3 regions of the Pseudomonas kulmbachensis genome follow, and region 1 is predicted to be linked to each of the others. Evidence: riboswitches for the same ligand, from Rfam matches in the RefSeq annotation. Region 1 holds a riboswitch; each other region holds the start of a gene.
What was found. A riboswitch is a leader RNA that binds a small molecule or an ion and turns the genes downstream of it on or off. The one in region 1 is predicted to bind cobalamin.

Region 2: linked by a shared signal. The riboswitch ahead of cobO (cob(I)yrinic acid a,c-diamide adenosyltransferase) and the one ahead of cobW (cobalamin biosynthesis protein CobW) in region 1 are both predicted to bind cobalamin.
Region 3: linked by a shared signal. The riboswitch ahead of U5A05_RS11455 (CbtB domain-containing protein) and the one ahead of cobW (cobalamin biosynthesis protein CobW) in region 1 are both predicted to bind cobalamin.

The regions. Positions count from the first base shown of each region.
Region 1 covers NZ_OY817088.1:2,614,739-2,622,676, reverse strand. Annotated here, with positions in the region: gene cobN (cobaltochelatase subunit CobN) at 1-871, opposite strand, end outside; gene cobW (cobalamin biosynthesis protein CobW) at 875-1,945, opposite strand; cobalamin riboswitch at 2,040-2,236, opposite strand; gene U5A05_RS11865 (glycosyltransferase) at 2,456-3,754, shown strand; gene cobF (precorrin-6A synthase (deacetylating)) at 3,772-4,521, opposite strand; gene U5A05_RS11855 (AraC family transcriptional regulator) at 4,602-5,537, shown strand; gene U5A05_RS11850 (ABC transporter substrate-binding protein) at 5,678-6,988, shown strand; gene U5A05_RS11845 (carbohydrate ABC transporter permease) at 7,106-7,938, shown strand, end outside.
Region 2 covers NZ_OY817088.1:1,342,776-1,350,713, reverse strand. Annotated here, with positions in the region: gene cobU (bifunctional adenosylcobinamide kinase/adenosylcobinamide-phosphate guanylyltransferase) at 1-267, opposite strand, end outside; gene U5A05_RS06290 (cobyric acid synthase) at 350-1,801, opposite strand; gene cobD (threonine-phosphate decarboxylase CobD) at 1,798-2,790, opposite strand; gene cbiB (adenosylcobinamide-phosphate synthase CbiB) at 2,783-3,691, opposite strand; gene bluB (5,6-dimethylbenzimidazole synthase) at 3,688-4,338, opposite strand; gene U5A05_RS06270 (cobyrinic acid a,c-diamide synthase CobB) at 4,335-5,648, opposite strand; gene cobO (cob(I)yrinic acid a,c-diamide adenosyltransferase) at 5,659-6,270, opposite strand; cobalamin riboswitch at 6,347-6,589, opposite strand; gene U5A05_RS06260 (PQQ-dependent sugar dehydrogenase) at 6,718-7,938, shown strand, end outside.
Region 3 covers NZ_OY817088.1:2,509,310-2,517,247, reverse strand. Annotated here, with positions in the region: gene U5A05_RS11465 (response regulator) at 1-2,926, opposite strand, end outside; gene U5A05_RS11460 (response regulator) at 3,103-3,468, shown strand; cobalamin riboswitch at 3,569-3,780, shown strand; gene U5A05_RS11455 (CbtB domain-containing protein) at 3,877-4,065, shown strand; gene U5A05_RS11450 (CbtA family protein) at 4,077-4,778, shown strand; gene U5A05_RS11445 (cobalamin biosynthesis protein) at 4,775-5,200, shown strand; gene cobM (precorrin-4 C(11)-methyltransferase) at 5,265-6,029, shown strand; gene nfuA (Fe-S biogenesis protein NfuA) at 6,267-6,851, opposite strand; gene U5A05_RS11430 (fatty acid cis/trans isomerase) at 6,964-7,938, opposite strand, start outside.

The DNA.
Region 1 (7,938 bases):
TGGCCTGAATCACCGGAATATTGCGCCGAAACGGACGCAGGTGCGGGGCTTCTGGGCTCGATTGGGCAAAGCCTGTGGTGTTGAGAATGACCCCGGCCTCGACGTCATCCAACAAGTCCTGCACCACCGCCAGGCACCCCGGCTCCTTGAGACTGGCCACGGCAATCGGCAACGGATTCAGCCCGGCGGCCTGCAGCCGCTGGCAAAACACATCGACGAATGCGGTGTTGGCAGCCTGCAGGTGTGAGCGATAGAACAACAGCGCCGCCACCGGTTGCCCAGTTTGCCAGTCGGCCTGCCAGTTCTTGAGCTCGGCGCTGGAGTGCTGCGGATGATAAATCGCGGTGCGCGGCAAGGTTTGCGGCTCGTCCCACTCATAATCGCGGCCCAGCCACTGACTGGCCAGGCAACGATAGAGTTGCAAGGCGTTATGCCGCCCGCCCTGACGCAAAAAATGCCAGAGCCGCTCGCCCTGTTCAACGGGCACGGTGCTCAGTGCGCTGAGTTCCGGGTCGGGGCGGTCGTCGCCGGGCACCAGAATCAGGGTCACGCCGCGCTCGGCCAATTGCACCAGACGCTCGATACCGTAGCGCCAATAGCCAATACCGCCGTGTAACGACAGCAAAATCACCTTGGCGTGCTGCAGCACCTCATCGAAATATAAATCGACTGAACCATGGTTTTGCACCTGCATCGGGTTGGCCAGACGCAGGCTTGGATAATCTTCAGGCAACTGCTGCGCCGCTTCGGCCAGCAGTGCCAGGCTTGAATCACCACTGCACAGGATCACCAACTCGGCGGGGGTCTGGCCTAAATCGGCAATATTGTCGTCCGATACAAAGCCACCGGGCTGGGTCCTGAGCAAATGCATGGCTTATACGCTCAACGCTGTACGCAAGGTGGATTCAAGCAGTGCCGCGTCCAGATCCTGGCCGATCAGTACCAGTTTGGTGGTGCGCGCTTCATCGCTGCCCCAGGCGCGGTCGAAGTGCTTGTCAAAGCGTGTGCCCACCCCCTGGATCAGCAAACGCATCGGCTTGCCCGGGATTGCGGCAAAGCCTTTGATCCGCAGAATCCCGTGCTTGACCACCAGTTGGGTCAGGGCTTCCATCAATACGCGTTCTTCGCCCTGTGGCAGCTCGATGGAAATCGAGTCGAAGGCATCATGGTCGTGATCATCGTGGTCGTCATCGCCGTCGTGGTGATGGTCGTGGTGGCTGTGGCGGCCATCGATATGATCTTCCGAACCTGCGCCCAAGCCCAGCAATACGTCCAGTGGCAAGCGGCCGCTGCTGGCTTCGATGATCTTGACCGCAGGCGGCAGTTCTTCAAAAACTTCGGCACGTACTTTTGCCAGGTCTTCAGGGCTGATCAGATCAGCCTTGTTGAGGATAACCAGGTCGGCGCTGGCCAGTTGGTCAGCAAACAGTTCGTGCAGCGGCGACTCGTGATCCAGGTTCGGATCAAGTTTGCGTTGGGCATCCACCTGATCCGGGAACGCCGCAAAAGTGCCAGCGGCCACAGCCGGGCTGTCGACCACGGTAATCACCGCATCAACGGTGCAGGCGCTGCGGATTTCCGGCCACTGGAAGGCCTGAACCAGTGGTTTGGGCAGGGCCAGGCCCGAGGTTTCGATCAGGATATGGTCGATATCGCCACGACGCGCCACCAGCTCGCGCATCACCGGGAAGAATTCTTCCTGCACGGTGCAGCACAGGCAGCCGTTAGCCAGTTCATAAACACGACCGTTGGCTTCTTCTTCGGTGCAACCGATGCTGCACTGCTTGAGGATTTCGCCGTCGATGCCCAGCTCACCGAACTCATTAACGATCACGGCGATGCGGCGGCCCTGAGCGTTATCGAGCATATGACGGAGCAACGTGGTTTTGCCCGAACCGAGAAAGCCGGTAACGATCGTGACAGGGGTTTTGGCCAGTGTTTTCATCGGATGCCCTTTGGCAAAGCGGCGGGCATACGGGACGACGACCGCAGGCAGAGCGCGGTCAGTCTTCGCCACCGGATCACCCCGCCCGGTTGAAGTAAGAATCTGTCACGAGGCAGGTCTCCTGGCTTACGGCTGTGCATCAAGCTGATGATGCACAACCCTGCGCCTTCCCGCCTGTGAGGCAGTGGCATTGCAGGGTCAATGACCGTTTACAGTTGCGGGGGCAGCCGCGGCATACCGCGTTCCCTTCTTAGCTTCGCGTGGCGAAGAACCTCGAACCCGCAAGGCTACGCAGTGCTTTGTAACAGGTCAACACGCTGTAGATACTCTATTGCGGGTCAAGCCCCTTATGGGAGTGAGCCTGTTCGCGAATGCTCTTCGCGAGCAGGCTCACTCCCACAATTGAAGTATCTCTGTCGCTGAGGAGCGAGGCTGCGGCTACGGTGCTGGCTCATGAGTTGTGGTTTAATTGCCGCCTTTTTTCAGCCGCCACGCTTCAAGGATCTGCCCATGCCCGCCTCTAAACCGACCCACGTCCTGATTATTGGTTACGTGTGGCCTGAACCGCGCTCTTCGGCGGCAGGCGGGCACATGATGCAAATCATCGAGAGCTTTTTGCAGCAAGGCTGGCAGATCACCTTCAGCAGCCCGGCCGGTATCGGCGAGCACAAGGCCGACCTGGCTGTGCTGGGCATCGATGAAGTGACCATCGAACTCAATAACAGCAGCTTTGATGCCTTTATCACTGAACTGGCCCCGGATATCGTGCTGTTCGACCGATTCATGATGGAGGAGCAGTTTGGCTGGCGTGTCGAGAAGCATTGCCCGCAGGCCTTGCGCGTGCTGGAAACCTCCGACCTGCAAAGCCTGCGTGACGCCCGTCAGCAACAGCTCAAGGCGCGCCTCAAGCAAAACACCGAACAGGACGACTTCAGCAGCCTGTTCGCCCCTGCGCAACGCGAAACTTTCGAACAGATGGCAGACGCTGATCTGGCACAACGGGAAATCGCCGCGATCTATCGCAGCGACCTGAACCTGATGATTTCCGAATACGAGATCGACCTGCTGGTCGAGCAGTTCCATGTACCCAAGGCCCTGCTGCACTGGTGCCCGCTGATGGTCGACAGCGTGCCCGCCGAGTTCGTGCCCTATGAACAGCGCCAGCACTTCCTGAGCATCGGCAACTTTCGTCATGCGCCGAACTGGGACGCGGTGCTATGGATGAAGACTCATATCTGGCCCCTGATCCGCCAGCAACTGCCGACAGCACAACTGCATGTCTACGGTGCTTATACCCCACCTAAAGCCACCGCGTTGCACAATCCGGCGCAGGGTTTTCACGTGCTCAACTGGGCTGAAGATGCCCTTGAAGTGATGAGCAATGCGCGCATTTGCATGGCTCCGCTGCGATTTGGCGCGGGGATCAAGGGCAAGATTGCTGACGCCATGCTTTGCGGAACCCCCAACGTGACCACCCCGGTGGGCGCCGAAGGCATGCACGGCGATTTGCCGTGGGCCGGCGCCATCGAACAGAGTGCCAGCGCGATTGCCGCGGCTGCGGTTGAGCTGTACCAGAACTCCGAATCCTGGCATCAGGCCCAACGCCATGGCCAGGCATTGCTTGAGGCCCGCTACCTGCAAAGCAAACACGGCCCGGCGCTGGTGCAGCGCATCGAAGCCTGCCGCGCGGGGCTTGAGCAACATCGGCGCAACAACTTTACCGGGGCGATGCTGCGTCATCACCAGCACAAAAGTACCCAATACATGTCGCAGTGGATCGAAGCCAAGAACCGTCCAAGCACCGTCTAAAAGACCCCACCAGTAGGTCAGTGTGTACGCCTGAGCAGGTAGGTATCCATGATCCAACCCTTGCGCTGGCGTGCAGCTTCACGGGTTTGCTTGATCTGCTCACACACGTCAGCCAGCTTGCCGGCAATCAAAATCTCGTCCGCAGTGCCTATATACGCGCCCCAGTAAATATCCAGATCCTCATCGATAAAGGCCTGGAACGCGCAGTTGGCATCGAGCATCACCACCACATTATCGAGGTCTTCGGCCACCAGACGCCGACCCGTGGTGATACGAATCGGCTGGCCTATGTCATTGAGCGGCACCCGATGCCGCGCCGCCAAAGCCTGAACACTGCTGATGCCCGGAATCACCTGATAGTCGAAACCGCTGCAGCCATTGGCCCGTACCCGATCCAAAATACGCAAGGTGCTGTCGTACAAGCCCGGCTCACCCCACAGCAGGAATGCACCGCACTCACCTTCGCCCAACTGGTTCTCGATCAAGTTCGTGAACACTTCGGCCCGCTGCTCATGCCAGTCCTCAACCCCCTGAGTGTACGAAGGCGTTGAGTTGTTGCGCTTGGGGTCGCTGACCTGCACCACGCGGTAATCCGGCTCACGAATATAGCGCTCGCAGATTTCCAGCCGCAGGCGCACCAGGTCTTCAGTGGCCTGCCCCTTATCCAGCACAAAAAAAACGGCGACGCGGTTCAGCGCATTGATTGCCTGCACGGTGATGTGTTCAGGGTCGCCAGCGCCCATCCCTATCAACAACAGTGTTTTCATCGCGTTTTATCCTTGACTGGCAGGAAGCTTGAGAAGACGGCATCATCGCCGGAACAAGAAAACCTGAAACGGTTAAGCCCATGACTCGACTCGCCAGAGCTACAGACCCGTCTTACGAACTGATGGACGACCACAATGGCTTGTCGATCATATATCGCCAGCATGGTTTTCCCTGCCCCTTGGTGCGCTGGCACTTTCACAAGGAATACGAGCTGCACCTGATTGTCGCCAGCAGCGGCAAAGTGTTTGTGGGCGACTATATCGGCAATTTCTACCCCGATACATTGTTCCTCACCGGCCCCAACCTGCCCCATAACTGGATCAGCCAGATCACCGAGGGCGAAGTAATCAGCACGCGCGACATGCTGGTGAATTTCACCGATGAGTTGCTCGAAGGCGCCGCATCAGTGTTTACCGAGCTTAAAACACTGACGCCGATGCTGGAGCGCTCCCACTACGGCATCGAGTTTCGCTGCAAAGCCACCCTGCGCAAGGCCGTGGACCTGATGCAATGCATTGCCAGTTCCACTGGCGTCACCCGTCTGGGGCACTTTTTGATTCTGCTGGAGTTGCTGGCGGACTGTGATGACTACCAGTTGCTGTCAGGGGTCATGGCCGGGCAACTCGCCGACGAACAGACCATCGACCGTACCAACCGGGCCGTGGACTATATCTTCAGCCACTACGCACGAGAGCTGCCGCTTGAAGAGGTGGCCGCCTACATGGGCATGAAACCCACCTACTTTTCCCGCGTATTCAAGCAGGCCACCGGACGCTGTTTTATCGAGTTCGTCAATCGCTTGCGTATCAGCAAGTCTTGCGAGCTGCTCGCCGATGGCGAAAAACCTGTCACCGATGTCTGCTTCGAGTCGGGTTTCAACAATATTTCCAACTTCAATCGCCGTTTTCAGCAACTAAAAGGCATGACCCCGTCACACTATCGACGCCTGGCGGTGCAGCGTTTGACCGAGCAAAACCATCCAGGACTGAATGAACGCCTGCGCAGTGCAAAATAGTATCGGTTTGAGTGTTGCCAGTGATTTGTCACAACGGTGATTGAGGGCTGTAATCGGCCCAGGCGCTTGCCCCTTGCGAGCCGCTATAAAAACAATAACCGTCCTTCAAAAGCCGCCTGGCCGATGAAGTGGAGTGCTCAATGAATATTCCTGTCAAAGCGTTATGTGTCGCTACGTGCATGACCCTCAGCGGCTTGAGCCTGGGCGCGCAGACCCTGACCATCGCCACGGTCAACAACAGCGACATGATCCGCATGCAAAAACTGGCGAAAATCTTCGAGAGCGAGCACCCCGAGATCAAGCTGAACTGGGTGGTGCTGGAAGAAAACGTATTGCGCCAACGCCTGACCACTGACATTGCCACCCAAGGCGGCCAGTTCGATGTGCTGACCATCGGCATGTACGAAGCCGCACTCTGGGGCGCCAAAGGCTGGCTCGAACCCATGACCGACCTGCCCGCCACCTATGCCCTCGATGATGTGTTCCCCTCGGTACGCGACGGCTTGTCGGTCAAGGGCACCCTTTACGCCCTGCCGTTCTATGCCGAAAGCTCGATGACCTATTACCGCACTGACCTGTTCAAGGACGCGGGCTTGACCATGCCCGAACACCCAACCTGGGAGCAGATCGCGGACTTCGCCAAAACCCTCAACAAACCTGCCCAGGAGCAATACGGTATCTGCCTGCGCGGCAAAGCGGGCTGGGGTGAAAACATGGCGTTGATCAGCACTATTGCCAACGCCTACGGGGCTCGCTGGTTCAATGAACAGTGGCAGCCCGAGTTCACCGGACCGGAATGGAAAAATGCCCTGGATTTTTACGTCAACACCATGAAAGCCTCAGGCCCGCCGGGCGCGACCAGCAATGGTTTCAATGAAAACCTGGCGTTGTTCAACAGCGGCAAATGCGCGATCTGGGTCGATGCCAGTGTCGCCGGTTCGTTTGTCACCGACAGCAGCCAAAGCAAGGTGTCTGAGCACGTTGGTTTCACCTTCGCTCCGCACGCGGTAACCGACAAAGGCAGCGCTTGGCTTTACTCCTGGGCGCTAGCCATCCCCACCAGTTCCAAAGCCAAGGATGCGGCCAAAACCTTCAGCACCTGGGCCACCTCCAAGGAATATGGCGCATTGGTTGCCGAAAAAGACGGCGTAGCCAATGTACCACCGGGCACCCGCGCCTCGACCTACAGCGACGCTTACCTCAAGGCCGCGCCGTTTGCCAAGGTCACCCTCGAGTCCCTGAAAGTTGCCAACCCGAAGGACCCAACCCTCAAACCTGTGCCTTATGTGGGTATTCAACTGGTCACCATCCCCGAATTTCAGGCGGTGGGCACTCAGGTCGGCAAGCTGTTCAGCGCTGCCCTGATCGGCCAGACCACAGTGGATCAAGCCCTGGCAGCCGCCCAGCAAACCACCGAGCGCGAAATGAAACGGGCGGGTTACCCCAAGTAGCACTGCCAACCGCACATATTGGCCTGTGGGAGCGAGCCTGCTCGCGATCAGTCAAACCGCGTCGACTTCTTCGCAAGCAGGCTCGCTCCCACGCACAGCAACTCAGGTGTATTCACCATGACAACTTCAACTGTTATTACAGCGCCGGAGGCCCTGCCAACGGCTCGCCGATCCCGCCTGTTCAACCCCGGCTGGTTTCTGGTCACCCCTTCAGTGGCGCTCTTGCTGCTGTGGATGATCGTGCCCTTGGGCATGACCCTGTATTTTTCTCTGATCCGCTACAACCTGCTGTACCCCGGCGAAAACCAGTTTGTGGGGCTGGAGAACTTCACCTACTTTCTCACCGATTCCGGCTTCCTGCCCGGGGCCACCAATACCCTGCTGCTGGTAGGCAGTGTGTTGCTGATCAGCGTAGTGCTCGGGGTATTGATCAGCGCCCTGCTTGAAGCCAGCGAATTCATGGGCCGCGGGATTGTGCGGGTGTTGCTGATCTCGCCATTTTTCATCATGCCCACGGTGGGCGCGCTGATCTGGAAAAACCTGATTTTCCACCCGGTCTCCGGAGTGCTGGCCGCCGTCTGGAAGCTGTTCGGCGCCCAACCAGTGGACTGGCTGGCGCATTACCCGCTGCTGTCGATCATCATCATTGTGTCGTGGCAATGGTTGCCCTTCGCGATCCTGATCCTGATGACTGCCATGCAGTCGCTGGACCAGGAACAGAAAGAAGCTGCCCGCCTCGATGGCGCCGGGCCCATTGCGATTTTCTGGCACCTGACCCTGCCGCACCTGGCGCGCCCGATCGCTGTGGTGGTGATGATTGAAACCATCTTTCTGTTGTCGGTATTCGCCGAGATTTTCACCACCACCAACGGTGGCCCCGGCTATGCATCGACCAACCTGGCCTACCTGATCTACAACCAGGCACTGGTGCAGTTCGATGTGGGCATGGC
Region 2 (7,938 bases), 1.3 Mb from region 1:
GGTCATCCACAGCGTCAGGCAGTCCACCAACAGGCAAGCATCGGCGCGAGCGTTATCGCGCAGTACCCGGGCCAGTTCGACAGGCTCTTCAATCAGCGCCCACTCGACTGGACGACGTTCGCGATGATGGCGCACGCGCTCGCTCATCTCGCCGTCCAGCGGCTGGCTGGTGGCGATATAGGTGACGGCGCAGCCAGACTGGGCCGCCAGCTTTTCAGCCAGGCGACTTTTGCCCGAGCGGGCGCCGCCCAAAATCAGTTGCAGCATGTCGATAAACCTCTGGATCTGCTGTGGGAGCGAGCCTGCTCGCGAAGTAATGTTTTTCGCGAGCAGGCTCGCTCCCACAGCTTTATATTTCGCAAAGCTCACGCAGGTAGGCCGTATCCAGGTGGTTTTCCACCAGGTCCGCCAGCCGCTCGATATCCCGCTCGCGCAGGGCGTGGTAGTCCACTTCCTGCACATCCTGCAAACCGGCCCAGCGCAGCAATGCGCTGCAAGCCGCAGGCGACTCGAACACGCCATGCAGGTAGGTGCCGAGAATTTGCCCGTCCGCACTTTGTGCGCCATCACAGCGCCCATCATCCAGCCGCACCACAGGCTGTTCCAGAGCAACACCGGTGGTCACCCCCGCGTGGATTTCATAGCCACTGACTTCGGCGTTTTCGAGAACCAGGTGCCCGCGTACATTGCGCAGCTGCTTTTCGGCTGCAAGCTCGGTGCTGAACGCCAGCAAACCCAAGCCGGCACCGGAACCCGGCGCGCCCTCAAGGCCCAGCGGATCATGAATCTGCTCGCCGAGCATCTGCAGGCCGCCGCAAATCCCCAGCAGCTTTCCGCCGTAACGCAGATGACGACTGATGGCCGCATCCCAGCCATTGGCGCGCAAATACGCCAGATCACTGCGTACGCTTTTGGAACCGGGCAAGATGATCAAATCAGCGGGCGGAATCGGCTGGCCCGGCCCCACAAACTGCAAGTCCACTTGCGGATGCAGGCGCAGCGGGTCGAAATCCGTGTGATTGCTGATGCGCGGCAGTACCGGCACCACCACCTTGAGCACCTGCTCGACCTTGTCGGTCTGGCGCTGATCGATGCCATCCTCGGCCTCGAGGTGCAAGTCCATCACATAGGGCAACACACCGATTACCGGCTTGCCGGTGCGCTGTTCCAGCCAGTCAAGACCGGGCTGGAGCAAGGCGATATCGCCGCGAAACCGGTTGATGATAAAACCTTTGACCCGCGCCTGTTCCGACTCGGACAACAGCTCCAGGGTGCCAACCAGATGCGCAAACACCCCACCGCGATTGATGTCAGCGATCAACACCACCGGGCAGTCCACCGCTTCGGCAAAGCCCATGTTGGCAATATCACCGGCCCGTAGATTGATCTCGGCCGGAGAACCCGCGCCCTCGACCATCACCACCGGATACGCCGCACTCAAACGCTGGTGCGAGGCCAGTACCGCCTGCATGGCGATGGCCTTGTAGTCGTGATACGCCACCGCGTTCATGCTGGTAACGGCACGACCATGAATAATCACCTGGGCACCTGTATCGCTGTTGGGCTTGAGCAACACCGGGTTCATGTCCGTGTGCGGCGCCAGCCCTGCAGCCTGAGCTTGTACCGCCTGGGCGCGACCAATCTCGCCACCTTCGGCGGTCACCGCGCTGTTGAGTGCCATATTCTGCGGCTTGAACGGCACCACTGCCACACCCTGGCGAGTCAGCCAACGGCACAGGGCCGTCACCAACGTGCTTTTACCGGCATCAGATGTGGTGCCTTGCACCATCAACGTACTCATAGGGTTTCCTTGGTGTACGCCGCTAATGCCAGCTCCAGGCGCAACCAGTCAGCCTCGGCAGCAGGCAGGCCAAAACGCACGCTGCTGTTGTGGGTAAACAGGCGCAGCAAAATGCCGCGATGCGCCATAAATTCGTAAAGACGGTCAGCATGGGGCGTGATCAGCCACTTGAACAATGCACAGCCCCCTTGCGGCGGTAAATCATGCAAGCCCAGCAACCGTTCCAGCCGCCCGCTAGCCAACTCGCTGCGTTCGCGCTGGCGAGCATGGCCGGCGGTGTCGAGCAGGCAGGCCTGACCGACAATGCGCGTCGGCCCACTCACGGCCCAGGGTCCAGCTTGCTCGGCCAGTAACTTGAGTAACTTTTGCTCGGCCAGTACAAAACCCAGCCGTACTCCGGCCAGACCAAAAAACTTGCCAAACGAGCGCAGCACAATCAGCCCAGTACGCTGGCTCTGTGCCGCTAGGCTCAGCTCTGGCGTGTTGTCCATAAAGGCTTCGTCCACCACCAGCCAGCCACCGCGCTGCACCAGCCGCGCATGCCATTCCAGCAAACGCTCAGGGGTCAGGCTCAGCCCCGTAGGATTGTTGGGATTGACCACGACTAATACGTCCAGCTTGTCGAGGTAGAAATCGACTTCCTGCTCCATGATTTCACGCACGATATGCCCACTGTGCCGCCAGGCATGCGCATGCTCGGCGTAACACGGCGACAGCACGCCAACCTTGCCACTGCGGCGCAGGCGCGGCAGTAACTGAATGGCTGATTGCGAACCCGCCACCGGCAGCACATTCAGTGCGCCGTAATAGGCGCAGGCTGCCTGCTCAAGACCGTCGTCGGTTTCAGGCAAGCGCGCCCAAGCACGTTCAGGTATCGGCGGAATAGCAAATGGCCAAGGCGCCAGCCCAGTGGACAAATCCAGCCAGTCGGCTTCGGCAATGCCGTAATGCAACGCTGCCCTGCGCAAACGCCCGCCGTGCTCAAGCATAGAATTCACTCCACACACACAGAATCAACAGCCACAGCCACACGCCACGCTGCACCAGTTGCCAGCCACGACCAATCGAGTCGGCATCTGCCGGTACACCTTCACCCAACTGCGGACGCTCATGCAGTTCGCCGTGATAAATCGCCGGGCCACCTAACTCAACACCCAACGCACCGGCGCCTGCGGCCATGACCGGGCCAGCATTGGGGCTGTCCCACAGCGGGGCCTGTTTGCGCCAGCACTTCAAGGCCAGTCGGGTTTTACCCAGTACGGCGTAAGTCAGAGCAACCAGCCTTGCAGGAATATAGTTAAGAACATCGTCGATCCGGGCAGCGGCCCAACCAAATCGCTCAAAGCGTTCGTTGCGATAGCCCCACATCGCGTCCAGCGTATTACTCAAACGATAGAGCACCACGCCCGGCGCACCGGCCACGGCAAACCAGAAAATCGCCGCAAACACCGCATCGCTGCCGTTCTCGAGTACCGATTCGGTGGCGGCGCGGGCCACTTCAGTCGAGTCCAGCTCGCTGGTCTGGCGGCTGACCAGATACCCGACCCGGGTGCGCGCCTCATCCAGATCATTGGCGCGCAATGCCTGGGCAACCGGTTGCACATGCTCCCCGAGGCTGCGCATGCCCAGCGCGCAATACAGCGCCAGAATGTCCACCAACCAACCGATATAAGGCAGCCACGACAGTGCCGTGGCCAGAACCGTCAGCGGCAATACCGCCAGCACCCACGCCGTCACACCATGACTGCGCCAGCCACGACCACCGGAATTGAAACGCTGCTCGATACGCTCGGCCATCCGGCCAAACGCCACCAGCGGATGCCAACGCTTGGGCTCACCCAACAGTGCATCCAGCGCCACCCCGGCGACGCACAGCAACGCCACACTCATGGACTCACTCCCCAATAATTCTCATACACCAATTCACTCAGTGGACGCGCTTGCGCCCACCCTTCCAGCACCAGCATCGGCGCCGGATAAAAAGCCTCGACCGGGCCCAGGCACAACACAGCCAGCGGCTTGGCGCCTGCGGGCAACCCCAACAAATCAGCCAACGCCTGAGGCTCGAACAACGATACCCAGCCCATGCCCAAGCCCTCGACACGTGCCGCCAACCACAGGTTTTGAATGGCACAGGACAACGATGCCATATCCATTTCCGGAAGTGTTCGTCGGCCAAAAATGTGCTTTTCGCGGTCGTCCATCAACGCCGCCACCAGCACCTCGGCGCAATCGTTGATGCCTTCGACCTTGAGCGTCATGAACTCATCGGAGCGCTGGCCCAGCGCCTCGGCGGTGCGCACCCGTTCGTCTTCGACCAGGCCCTGGATCTTGCCACGCAGCTCGCGGTCGGTGATGCGGATAAACCGCCACGGCTGCATCAACCCCACACTCGGGGCCTGATGCGCCGCTTCCAGCAAACGCGACAACAACTCGGGCGCCACACTGCCACCGCTGAAATGCCGCATATCGCGGCGTTCGGCAATGGCGCGGTACACGGCTGCGCGTTCTTCAGGGCTAAATGCGTTGTCGGTCATGGCGCCTTCACGGCGCATGGCGCGAACAACGCGGCAATGGCCTGAGGATTGGACGGGAAGTAAAAGTGCACATAAGAGGCGGTCATCCGCCCTTCGCGATATACCGCTTCAGCGCCACGCCCGCCGTTAGGGCTCAGGCCGCGGGCAATGGGCTCAAGCTCGGTACTGGTCAGCGAGTGATGATAGGTGTGACCGCGCAGCAACCCTTCGGGCATGTCCACGGCTTGCAACGCCAGCGCAGCCAGACGCTTTTGCATCGTCGCCTCCCCAGCCAGCAAACCCACCAGTTCAGCACGCTGCCCCTCAACATCGGTCAAGGCATCGAGCAGGTAAAGCATGCCGCCGCATTCGGCGAGCAGCGGCTTGCCCGCAACGTGATGGGCACGAATCGCCTCCAGCATCGGCGTATTGCGCGACAGCTCAAGGTGATGCAACTCGGGATAACCGCCCGGCAAATACAGGCTGTCAGCCTCGGGCAAGCGGACATCGCGAATTGGCGAGAAAAACACCAGCTCAGCGCCCATCGCCCGCAACAGATCCAGGCTCGCACCATAGGTGAAGGCAAACGCTTCGTCACGGGCCACGGCAATCCGCACCCCGGCCAGCAACGGCTCGACCGCAACCGGTTCAGGCGCCTTAAACTCGACCGCGGGCGGCAGCGCTACCTCACAGGTACTGGCCAAGGCATTCGCCGCCGCGTCGAGGCGTACATCCAGATCGTTCAGCTCACTGGCCTGGACCAACCCCAGGTGACGGCTCGGCAGCTCGATCCCGGTCTCGCGGGACAGCGCGCCGTACCAACGCAAGCCTTCGGTCAGGCTGCCTTCGAGCAACTGCGCGTGGCGCACCGTGCCGACCCGATTGGCCAGCACACCGGCAAACGGCAGATCCGGCTGATAGCGCGCCAGGCCCAAGGCCAGTGCACCAAAGGTCTGGGCCATCGCGGTACCATCGATCACCGCCAAGACTGGCACACCAAAATGCCGCGCCAGATCGGCGCTGGACGGTGTGCCGTCGAACAGCCCCATAACACCTTCGATAAGGATCAGGTCCGCATCTGCAGCAGCCTCCCACAGCAGACGGCGGCTTTCATCGGCGCCCACCATCCACAAATCCACCTGATACACCGGCGCACCGCTGGCGCGCTCAAGAATCATCGGGTCGAGAAAGTCCGGGCCACATTTGAACACCCGCACCTTGCGCCCCTGATTGCGATGCAACCGGGCCAGGGCGGCGGTAACGGTGGTCTTGCCCTGACCGGAAGCCGGTGCGGCGATCAACACCGCCGGGCAATGACGTGACGCTCTCATACTTCAACACTCACAATTCGATGCCTTTCTGGGCTTTGATCCCGGCCTGGAAGGCGTGTTTCACCACACCCATTTCGGTCACGGTATCGGCCAGATCAATCAGTTCAGGTTTGGCGCCGCGCCCGGTGACCAGCACATGCTGCATCGGCGGACGGGCTTGCAGGTCGGCGAGTACCTGCTCAAGGTCGAGGTAGCCGTGCTTGAGCGCGATATTCAGCTCATCCAGCACCACCAGCCCGATGGACGGGTCACGCAGCATCTCGCGGGACACTTCCCACGCGGCTTCAGCGGCGGCGATATCACGCTGACGATCCTGGGTTTCCCAGGTAAAGCCTTCGCCCATGACGTGATAACGCACCTGCTCGGGGAAGCGGCGGAAGAAGATCTCTTCGCCGGTGCTGTTGCGACCCTTGATGAACTGCACCACACCGCACTGCATGCCGTGGCCCATGGCCCGGGCCAACATGCCAAAAGCGGAACTGCTTTTACCTTTGCCGTTGCCGGTCAATACCAGCAGCAGCCCGCACTCATTGGGCGAGCTGGCAATGCGCTCGTCCATAACGGCTTTTTTGCGCAGCATGCGCGCCTGATGACGTTCGTCGCGTTCGGGGGATTCGTTCATGGCAGCTCTCCGTTGGGGCTCAATGATGCAAACGGGAGGCGGGGGACAATAAACAACACACCATCGCCCGCCGCGAGGATGCTGGATGGATCAGGCCGGTCTCCGGGCTCACAAGCGGTTCCATCCCGAAGGACAACCCCTGACCACGCGCCTTCCCGTGCGAAAACACAGTGGCACTCAGCGTGGTTTTGACTCATTTACCGTTGCGGGGGCAGCGCCGGGATCATGGCGGTTGTGTGGGTCAAACACGCCCTCACCGGCTTCCCTGTTTCACTCTATCGATCCGGGACCATAGAGCACCTGAAACAAGCCGCGAAGGTTAGAGGGTTGGGGGTGGAGCGTCAATTAAAGGTGGCACCAAAACGCTTTATACAAGGCTCTGACCTGAACCTTTAAGCGGCTACGCTTCTCTATGACTTACAAGACCAAAACCTCATGGAGATACACATGTTCAAGCGCCAGCACGCTATTGTCATCGTACTTGCGACGGGGTTGGCTGCCTGCGGCGAGAATTCGACCCTGCAAGTGAGTGATGGCACGGGACCTACGCCGAAACTGCCCGAACCGAACAAGACACTCATCCCGACCGTCAATATCGCCCCGGCGATCGGCTGGCCTGACGGTGCCACGCCAATTGCCGCCCAAGGCCTGCAAGTAACAGCCTTTGCCGAAAACCTTGACCACCCGCGCTGGCTCTACGTATTACCCAACGGCGACGTACTGGTGGCAGAAACCAATTCACCGCCCAAACCGGATGACAGCAAGGGCATCAAGGGCTGGATCGCGGACAAGGTGATGGCCCGCGCCGGGGCCGGAGTGCCAAGCGCGAATCGGATTACCTTGTTGCGCGATGCTGACCACGACGGCGTAGCCGAAACCCGTACGGTTTTTATCGAGAATCTGAACTCGCCCTTTGGCATGACGCTGGTGGGCAATGATCTGTATGTCGCCGACGCCGACAAGCTGTTGCGCTTCCCTTATCAGGCAGGCGAAAACAGCATCAGCGCCCCACCCACCAAAGTCGTCGACCTGCCGGGCGGGCCGTTGAATCACCACTGGACCAAAAACGTCATCGCCAGCCCCGACGGCTCCAAGCTGTATGTCAGTGTCGGCTCCAACAGCAACGTCGGCGAGAACGGCATGGATAAGGAGCAAGGTCGCGCCGCAATCTGGGAAGTTGATCGCGCCACCGGCAATCACCGGATTTTCGCTTCAGGCCTGCGCAACCCCAACGGGATGGACTGGGAGCCCAAAACCGGAAAACTCTGGACTGCCGTCAACGAACGCGACGAAATCGGCAGCGACCTGGTGCCCGACTACATCACCTCAGTCAAGGACGGCGGCTTCTATGGCTGGCCCTACAGCTATTACGGCCAGCATGCGGATGTACGGGTCAACCCGCAAAACCCGGAACTGGTGGCCAAGGCCATTGCCCCGGACTACGCAGTGGGCCCGCACACCGCGTCTCTGGGCCTGAGCTTTGCCGCAGGAAGCAAACTCCCCGACTTTACTGAAGGCGCTTTTATAGGCCAGCACGGCTCCTGGAACCGCAAGCCGCACAGTGGCTACAAGGTGATTTTTGTGCCCTTCGCGGACGGCAAGCCCACAGGCATGCCGATCGATGTGTTGACCGGTTTTCTCAACGCAGACGAAAAGGCCATGGGCCGG
Region 3 (7,938 bases), 110 kb from region 1:
CATCGCGGGTCAGGTTGCGCCCGGTGTACACGATCACCGGCGGGAACGAGCAGATATCCTCGGTCGACATGCGCTTGAGCAAATCGTTGCCCAGCATGTCCGGCAACTTGAGGTCGATAATCATGCAGTCGTAAATATTGCTGCGCAGCAGGTCGAGTGCCTCTTGGGCGAAGCCAACTGCGGTGATTTGAATATCATCGTCGCCGATCAGGCGGGCAATACTATCGCGCTGCAGGTCATCGTCTTCAACCAGCAACACGCGCTTGACCTTCTGCGTGAGCTTGGCCTCCAGACGGGCGAATACATTTTTCAGTTCCTCGCGACTGGTGGGTTTAACCGCATAGCCCACGGCGCCCATGTGCATCGCCGCCTCGACTCGATCTTCGACGGAAATCACGTGAACCGGGATGTGCCGGGTAGGTGCCAGCGCCTTAAGGCGCTGCAACACAGTCAGCCCGGAGTGATCCGGCAGGCGCATATCGAGCAGGATTGCGTCAGGAATAAACTCTGCGGCCAGGCTGAAGCCTTCGTCCGCGCCATGGGCAACCAGGCAGCGATAGCCCAGCTCATGCGCAAGATCGAAGAGGATGTGCGCAAAATTAGGCTCGTCTTCGATCACCAAAATACAGCGCGTGGAAAACGGAGCCTGTTCCCGGTCATCCATAAAACGTGGGATGTCGAGCGGTGCAACCACCGCTGGCAGCGGTTGGGGCTTGGCGGCCACCAGCGCAACCCGTGGCGCAGCGGCAATCGGCAGTTGGGCAGGTTCTTGCCCGTGCTCTACATACTGTTCAGGCAGGATCAGGGTAAAGATGCTGCCCTGCCCCGGTTTACTGCTGACATTGATCGAGCCACCGAGCAGGGTCGCCAGATCCCTGGAGATCGACAAGCCCAGTCCAGTGCCCCCATAACGGCGGTTGGTGGTGCCATCGGCCTGACGGAAGGCTTCGAAGATGCTGTCCTGTTGCTCCGGGGCAATACCGATCCCGGAATCACTGACCGCAAACGCAATGCCAACACCCGGCTGACGCGATACGGCCAGGCTGACCCGACCTTTTTCAGTGAACTTGATCGCATTGGACAGCAGGTTTTTAAGAATCTGCTCCAGGCGCTGGCTGTCGGTGTAGATCATCGACGGAGTGCCAGACTGCAACTGGACTTCAAAGGCCAGCGACTTTTCACCCGCCAGTGGCTGGAACATGCCGCGCAAACCTTCGACCACTCGCGCCACGCTGGTGTTCTCGGGGCGTACTTCGAGCTTGCCGGCTTCGACCTTGGAGATATCCAGAATGTCGTTGATCAGGTTAAGCAGGTCATTGCCCGCCGAATAGATCGACTCGGCAAACTTGACCTGCTCTGCGCTGAGGTTCTGTTGCGGGTTTTCCGACAGCAGTTTGGCCAAAATCAGTGAGCTGTTCAGCGGCGTACGCAACTCGTGGGACATATTGGCCAGGAATTCGGACTTGTACTTGCTGGAGCGCTGCAACTCTTCGGCGCGCTCTTCAAGCTGTACTTGCACCTGATTAAGCTGACTGTTCTTGCGGTCCATCGCGTCGCGCTGGCCTGCCAGTTCTTCGTTGGTCTGCTCAAGCTCGGCCTGCTGGGTTTCGAGGCTGGTTTGCGACTCTTTAAGTATGCGCGACTGCTCTTCGAGCTCTTCGTTAGCGGTTTTGAGTTCTTCCTGCTGCACTTGCAGTTGCTCATTGAGCTGCTGAGTCTCGGCCAGCACCTCTTGCAGACGCTGACGATAGCGCGCGGCCTCAATCGACATGCCAATGTTGTCGGCAATCAGTTCGAACAGCTCGATATCCCGATCGGTCAGAGGCCTGAGAAAGCCCAGTTCGATGACGCCATTGACCCGATCATCATCGCTGGTGGGTACTACCAGCACGCTGCGCGGACTGCCTTCGCCCAACCCTGAGCTGACTTTTAAGCAGTAGTCGGCGGGCACGTCGTCCAGGCGAATCAGCTGATCCTGCTGTGCGGCCTGCCCAACAATGCCTTCGTCATTGTGGATCAGTTGATCCTGCGCTTCTTGCTCGCGAGAAAAACCATAACTGGCCACACGCTTGAGGCCACCGTGATCTTCACGTACATACACCGCAGCGACCACTGACCCCAGGTACTGGGCGCAGAACTGCAGAATATTACGGCCCAGCATATTGAGGGTCAGACGGCCCAGCACCTGTTCGGCCAGTTCAGTTTGCCCGTTACGCAGCCATGCCTGCTGCTCGAGACGCTGCGCAGTCTTGATTTGTGACTCGAAGGCATTGTTGTAACTACTTGAAAGTTCGATTAAATCACGACGCCCGATATAGGCCAGAAAGCCGCTCAAACCCAATACAAAAAACAGATAAAGACCAACACTGATGATTGTCGTGCGACTGACATCTTCACTGCGGGTGACCCGCAGTTGCTGCTCCATTTGGATGAAGTCGTCGTATTCCTTGCGAATGACATCGCTCAGGCGCTTACCTAGACCGGCCTGTACCGCCGAGCGGTAGTCACCGTCCTGACGGCGCATATCGACCATCGATTGCGCATAGGTATTCCACTCCTCTTGCAGCGCTTCCAGGCGCTTGAGGCGGTCGACCTGTTGCGGGTTATCGCTGACCAATTCCTGCAAACTCTTCAATTGCACATTGATCTGCGGTTTGGCCACGGCATAGGGGTCGAGAAAATGTTCATCGCCGGTGATCAGAAAGCCGCGCATGCCGGTCTCCAAATCGACCGTCAGGCGCACGGCTTCGTTGGCATTACTGATAACCCGGTCACTGTGTTCAACCCACCTGATCACTGACAACAAATAGCTGACCATAACCACAAACAGTGCGGCACTAAGCACACCGACGGCTAAGGGCAAGCCAACGTTGCGACTCAAGAGCTTACGAAAGCTGCGCTCATCAATTGATGCGGGTGAGTTCATTCTTCAGGCCCGTGTACTGTCATAAAAAACTGGAGTTTGCCGGATTACCGAGCAATAGTTCTATTTTCTTACCTTTAAGAGCACTTTTACGCACAAACAAACACACTCAAATGCGGGTGAAGGCTATTCTTGCTGCCTGTGAGACCCGCGCTTAAATTTTTATCGAGATCATGATTATGTCCGCTACACCCTCCACCATCCTTGTGGTCGAAGACGACGCCATTGTTAGGATGCTCATCGTAGACGTGCTGCAAGAACTGGAGTTCAGTGTGCTTGAAGCCGATGGCAGCGAGCGCGCCATGGAACTGCTGGCAGACCAGGCCCAGCACATCGACTTGCTGATGACCGATGTCGGATTGCCGGGCATGGACGGCCGGGCGCTGGCAGACAAAGCCCGCGAGTTGCGCCAACGGCTGCCCATCCTGTTTGCCAGCGGCTACGCCGAAACCCTTGAGATTGCAGAAGGCATGGCGGTGATTGGCAAGCCCTTCTCGATTGATCAATTGCGCGACAAGGTCAAAAGCATGCTGGCAACTGCATGAATTCATAACTGTGGGAGCGAGCCTGCTCGCGAAGCGCTTGAGGCCTTCGCGAGCAGGCTCGCTCCCACAGGACTTGTGCATACCCACATCCCTGTGGTTTCCTACACATCTTGTATCAGGTGCCCTTCACAGGGTGAAACGGGAAACCGGTGCGTCAGGCGTTTTGCTCTGACAAGTCCGGCGCTGCCCCCGCAACGGTAAGCGAGAGAAACATCAGATCCACTGTGCTCGATGCATGGGAAGGAGATGTTTGCAGGCTCAACAGTTGAGCCCCTCGCAAGCCCGGAGACCGGCCTGGTTAATATGAATAACAAACCCGCGGTGGGCGGGCGCTGTTAAACCCTGCGAGCTTCGTTCGCGGGGTTTTCTTGCGCTTTGCTGCCCGTCGTCCGACCAGAGGCAAGCGCCATGTCTATCAGCACCAGCCGTACCCATTCCGCCGCTACTACCGCTACCCAAAGCCAACGCATTGTGGCCGCTGTCGGCGCTGCCGTGCTGGGCGCTTTTCTCGTGTACTTTGCCGGGTTCTCGCATATCGATGCGGTCCACAACGCGGCCCATGACACCCGTCACAGCTCCGCCTTCCCGTGCCATTGAGAGTGCCTGCCATGATTAAGCGTATCGCTCAAACCGCAGGCTTCACCGGTCTGCTGGCCGCTCTACTGCTGACTTTGCTGCAAAGTTTTTGGGTCGCCCCGTTGATTCTGCAAGCGGAAACCTACGAGAAACCGGCCGCCACCGAAGCACACGAGCATGCAGATATGGCCATGCCTGCCCACGAACATGATGCCGAGGCCTGGGAGCCGGAGGACGGCTGGCAGCGCGTGCTGTCCAACACTGGCGGCAATCTGGTAGTTGCTGTTGGTTTCGCCCTGATGCTGGCGGGCCTGTACACCTTGCGCGCGCCAACTCGCACATCCCAGGGTTTGCTCTGGGGCCTTGCCGGTTATGCGGTGTTCTGTCTGGCGCCAACCTTGGGCTTGCCGCCCGAGTTGCCGGGCACCGCCGCGGCTGATCTGCTGCAAAGGCAAATCTGGTGGGTCAGCACTGCAGCCTCAACCGCCGTCGCAATCGCACTGCTGGTATTCGGTAAGCACTGGGCACTGAAAGTGCTGGGCGTAGCCATTCTGGTGGTTCCCCATCTCTTTGGCGCACCGCAGCCACTGGTGCACTCCAGCCTGGCGCCCGCAGAGCTGGAGTCGCAGTTCAAAATTGCCTCGCAACTGACCAACTTTGCCTTTTGGCTGGCTCTGGGTGTAATCAGCGCCTGGCTGTTCCGCCGCAAGTCTGCTGGTCAGTACTCGGCGTGACAGTACACAGCACCGCGCCAATCCTGGTGATTGGCCTGGGCTGTCGTCAGGGTTGCAGTACACAAGAACTGTTGACGCTGATCGAACAGTCACTGGGCCGGGCCGGGATCGCACTGAGCGCAGTCAGCGCCTTGGCCAGTATCGATCGCAAACGCCTGGAACCTGGTTTGCTGCAACTGGCCGCGCAACTCAACCTCGGTTTCGAGGTGTTCAGCGCGCAACAACTTGCACCGTACGCGCCAGAACTGAGCCATCGCTCGTCCCTTGCGTTCGAACAAACCGGATGTTTCGGCATTGCCGAAAGTGCCGCACTGGCCCTGGCCGAACAACTCGGCGGTGCAGCGGCAAGCCTTCTGATAACACGACAAAAATCGCCGGGGGCAACCTTTGCGTTGGCCTCTATCGAGCAAAACCCGCGATAATCCCCCGCCTCACTATGAGCGTTGTTCAAGAACAGCTCTATCACGACCCTTTCAAGAGACTGCCATGACTGTTTATTTCATCGGCGCCGGGCCCGGCGATCCAGAGCTGATTACCGTCAAAGGCCAGCGCCTGATTCGCAGCTGCCCGGTGATCATTTACGCAGGCTCACTGGTCCCCGAAGCGGTGTTGCAAGGCCATCAGGCCGAGCAGGTGATCAACAGCGCCGAGCTGCACCTTGAGCAAATCATCACGCTGATCAAGGCGGCCGACGCCAAAGGCCAGGATGTGGCCCGCGTCCACTCCGGCGATCCGAGCCTGTACGGGGCGATTGGCGAACAGATCCGCTGCTTGCGCGAGCTCAATATCGCCTTTGAAATCATTCCTGGGGTGACGGCCACTGCGGCTTGCGCAGCCATTTTGGGTGCAGAATTGACCCTGCCCGATATTTCACAAACCGTGATTCTGACCCGTTATGCGGAAAAAACCGTGATGCCTGCGGGCGAAGAACTGGCCAGTCTGGCGCAGCACAAAGCAACCATGGCCATTCACCTGGGGGTCAAGAACCTTGAAAATATTGTGGCCGAGCTGACACCGCATTACGGCAGTGATTGTCCGATTGCGGTGATCCACCGTGCTAGCTGGCCGGATCAGGACTGGGTGCAAGGCACGCTTGCGGACATTACAGCCAAGGTCCAGGCCAAGGGTTTTCGGCGCACGGCGCTGATTCTGGTGGGCCGGGTACTGGCCAGTGACAGCTTTGCTGACTCGTCGCTGTACCGGGCCGGGCATGCGCATTTGTATCGCCCCCAAACCGGTGAATACCCGTAGCAGCTGACGAGCTCCGCGAGGCTGCGTTCGGCTGCGCAGCAGTCGTAAAACCTGAGAAATTGACTGTTCAGATACACCGCGATTATTGGGTTTGCGAAGGCTACGTCCTCGAACGCAGCCTCGCGGAGCTCGTCAGCTGCTACGGGTTTCGCCGACAACAACACACAAAAATACAGGCATAAAAAAACGGTGCTCACGGGGCACCGTTTTTTCTTCAGCTTCGCAGCGAACGCCCTGTTAGTAGTAGGCGTTTTCTTTCTGCGAGTGGTCGGTCACGTCACGTACGCCTTTGAGTTCCGGCACACGCTCAAGCAGGGTGCGCTCGATGCCTTCACGCAAGGTCACGTCTGCCTGGCCGCAGCCCTGGCAACCGCCACCAAACTTGAGCACCGCAATACCGTCTTCTACCACTTCAATCAGGCTGACCTGACCACCGTGGCTGGCCAAACCGGGATTGATCTCGGTTTGCAGGTAGTAGTTGATGCGCTCGTTGATCGGGCTATCGGCGTTAACCATCGGCACTTTGGCGTTTGGCGCCTTGATGGTCAGTTGGCCACCCATGCGATCGGTGGCGTAGTCCACCACGGCATCGTCCAGGAACGGTTCGCTGAACGAATCGATCCAGGCCGTGAAGCTTTTCAGGCCGATGGCGGTATCTTCAGATTTAACTTCAGCCGGCTTGCAGTAAGCAATGCAGGTTTCGGCGTACTGGGTACCAGGTTGGGTGATAAAGACGCGGATGCCGATGCCCGGGGTGTTCTGCTTGGACAGCAGATCAGCCAGGTAATCGTGGGCAGCGTCGGTAATCGTTATGGCGCTCATGGAATCTCCTCGCAGACATGGGACAGAGTTTACGCCAATCGGCGCCCCTGACAAAGTCCTAGTGTTTTTGTCAGGAAAGCTACGCCCCATTCGTTCGAATACAACCGGACCTTTACAGGTTTTCGTAGCGGTTCATGTCCAACACGCCCGCTTCGACCGGATCGGTTTCATTGATGTACTGACCAATATCGTGGAAGTACTGCCAAAATTGCGGATGGCTGCGCCGAATCCCCCAGCGCTCGACGATGGTGTCGAAAGTCTCCTGGTCCTTGCATTGCTCCATGGCCTCAACAAAGGCCTCGACCTGACCCGGCGGGATATTGAACATAAAGTTCGGGTAACTGCTGAGCACGCCAGGGTAAATGGTCAGGGTGTCCAGCCCCGGCACCAGGCGGTATTCCTCGCCCATCATAAAGGCAACGTTGGTATGCGCGCGATTGCGCAGCATGCTGTACATCTCGCGTTTGCCGTCGGCACCTTCGATGCGTAGCATGGTGGCTTCCGGCAATTGATTGATGACTGCCAGCCCGGCCGCGGGGCGCGAGGTCAAGCGGCTAAGGGATTGCTCAGCGTATTTGAACTCTTGCGGGATATCGGGCCGCGAACAGTACGCTCCAGTACAGCGATTGATCGGATCTGGCCGCGCATTCAGGGTTCCAGTGCGCTCAATCAACTTGAGCGCGAAGTCACGCTTGGGGTCCGCCGGTTCGAGCTGCATGCCGGTCGGGGTGGAAGTATCGATTTTTTGATAGTCCATCCACATTTTCAGCTTGCCGCTGTTCTGATACCAGTCGCTCAGGATGGTAGAGCGTGAATAGGCTGGCATCAGGCGCAGGAAGTTGACCTCGGCACCGTTGCGGATCAAGTCGAAGTACAAGCGCGTCTGCGCCTGATGCGAGACGTTGCCGAACACATCGAAGTTGACCGCCAATTGGTAATAGGTGCGTTCCAGCAACGGGTAGTCAAACAGCCACAGGGTTTGCGGGATCTCGCCGATCAGCCCCTTGCTGACACTGGCGCTGTCGAAGTGACGGAATACCGTCAGCAAGGCGTTGTCGTTGCCCGCCCACAGGGTCGACCAACTTGG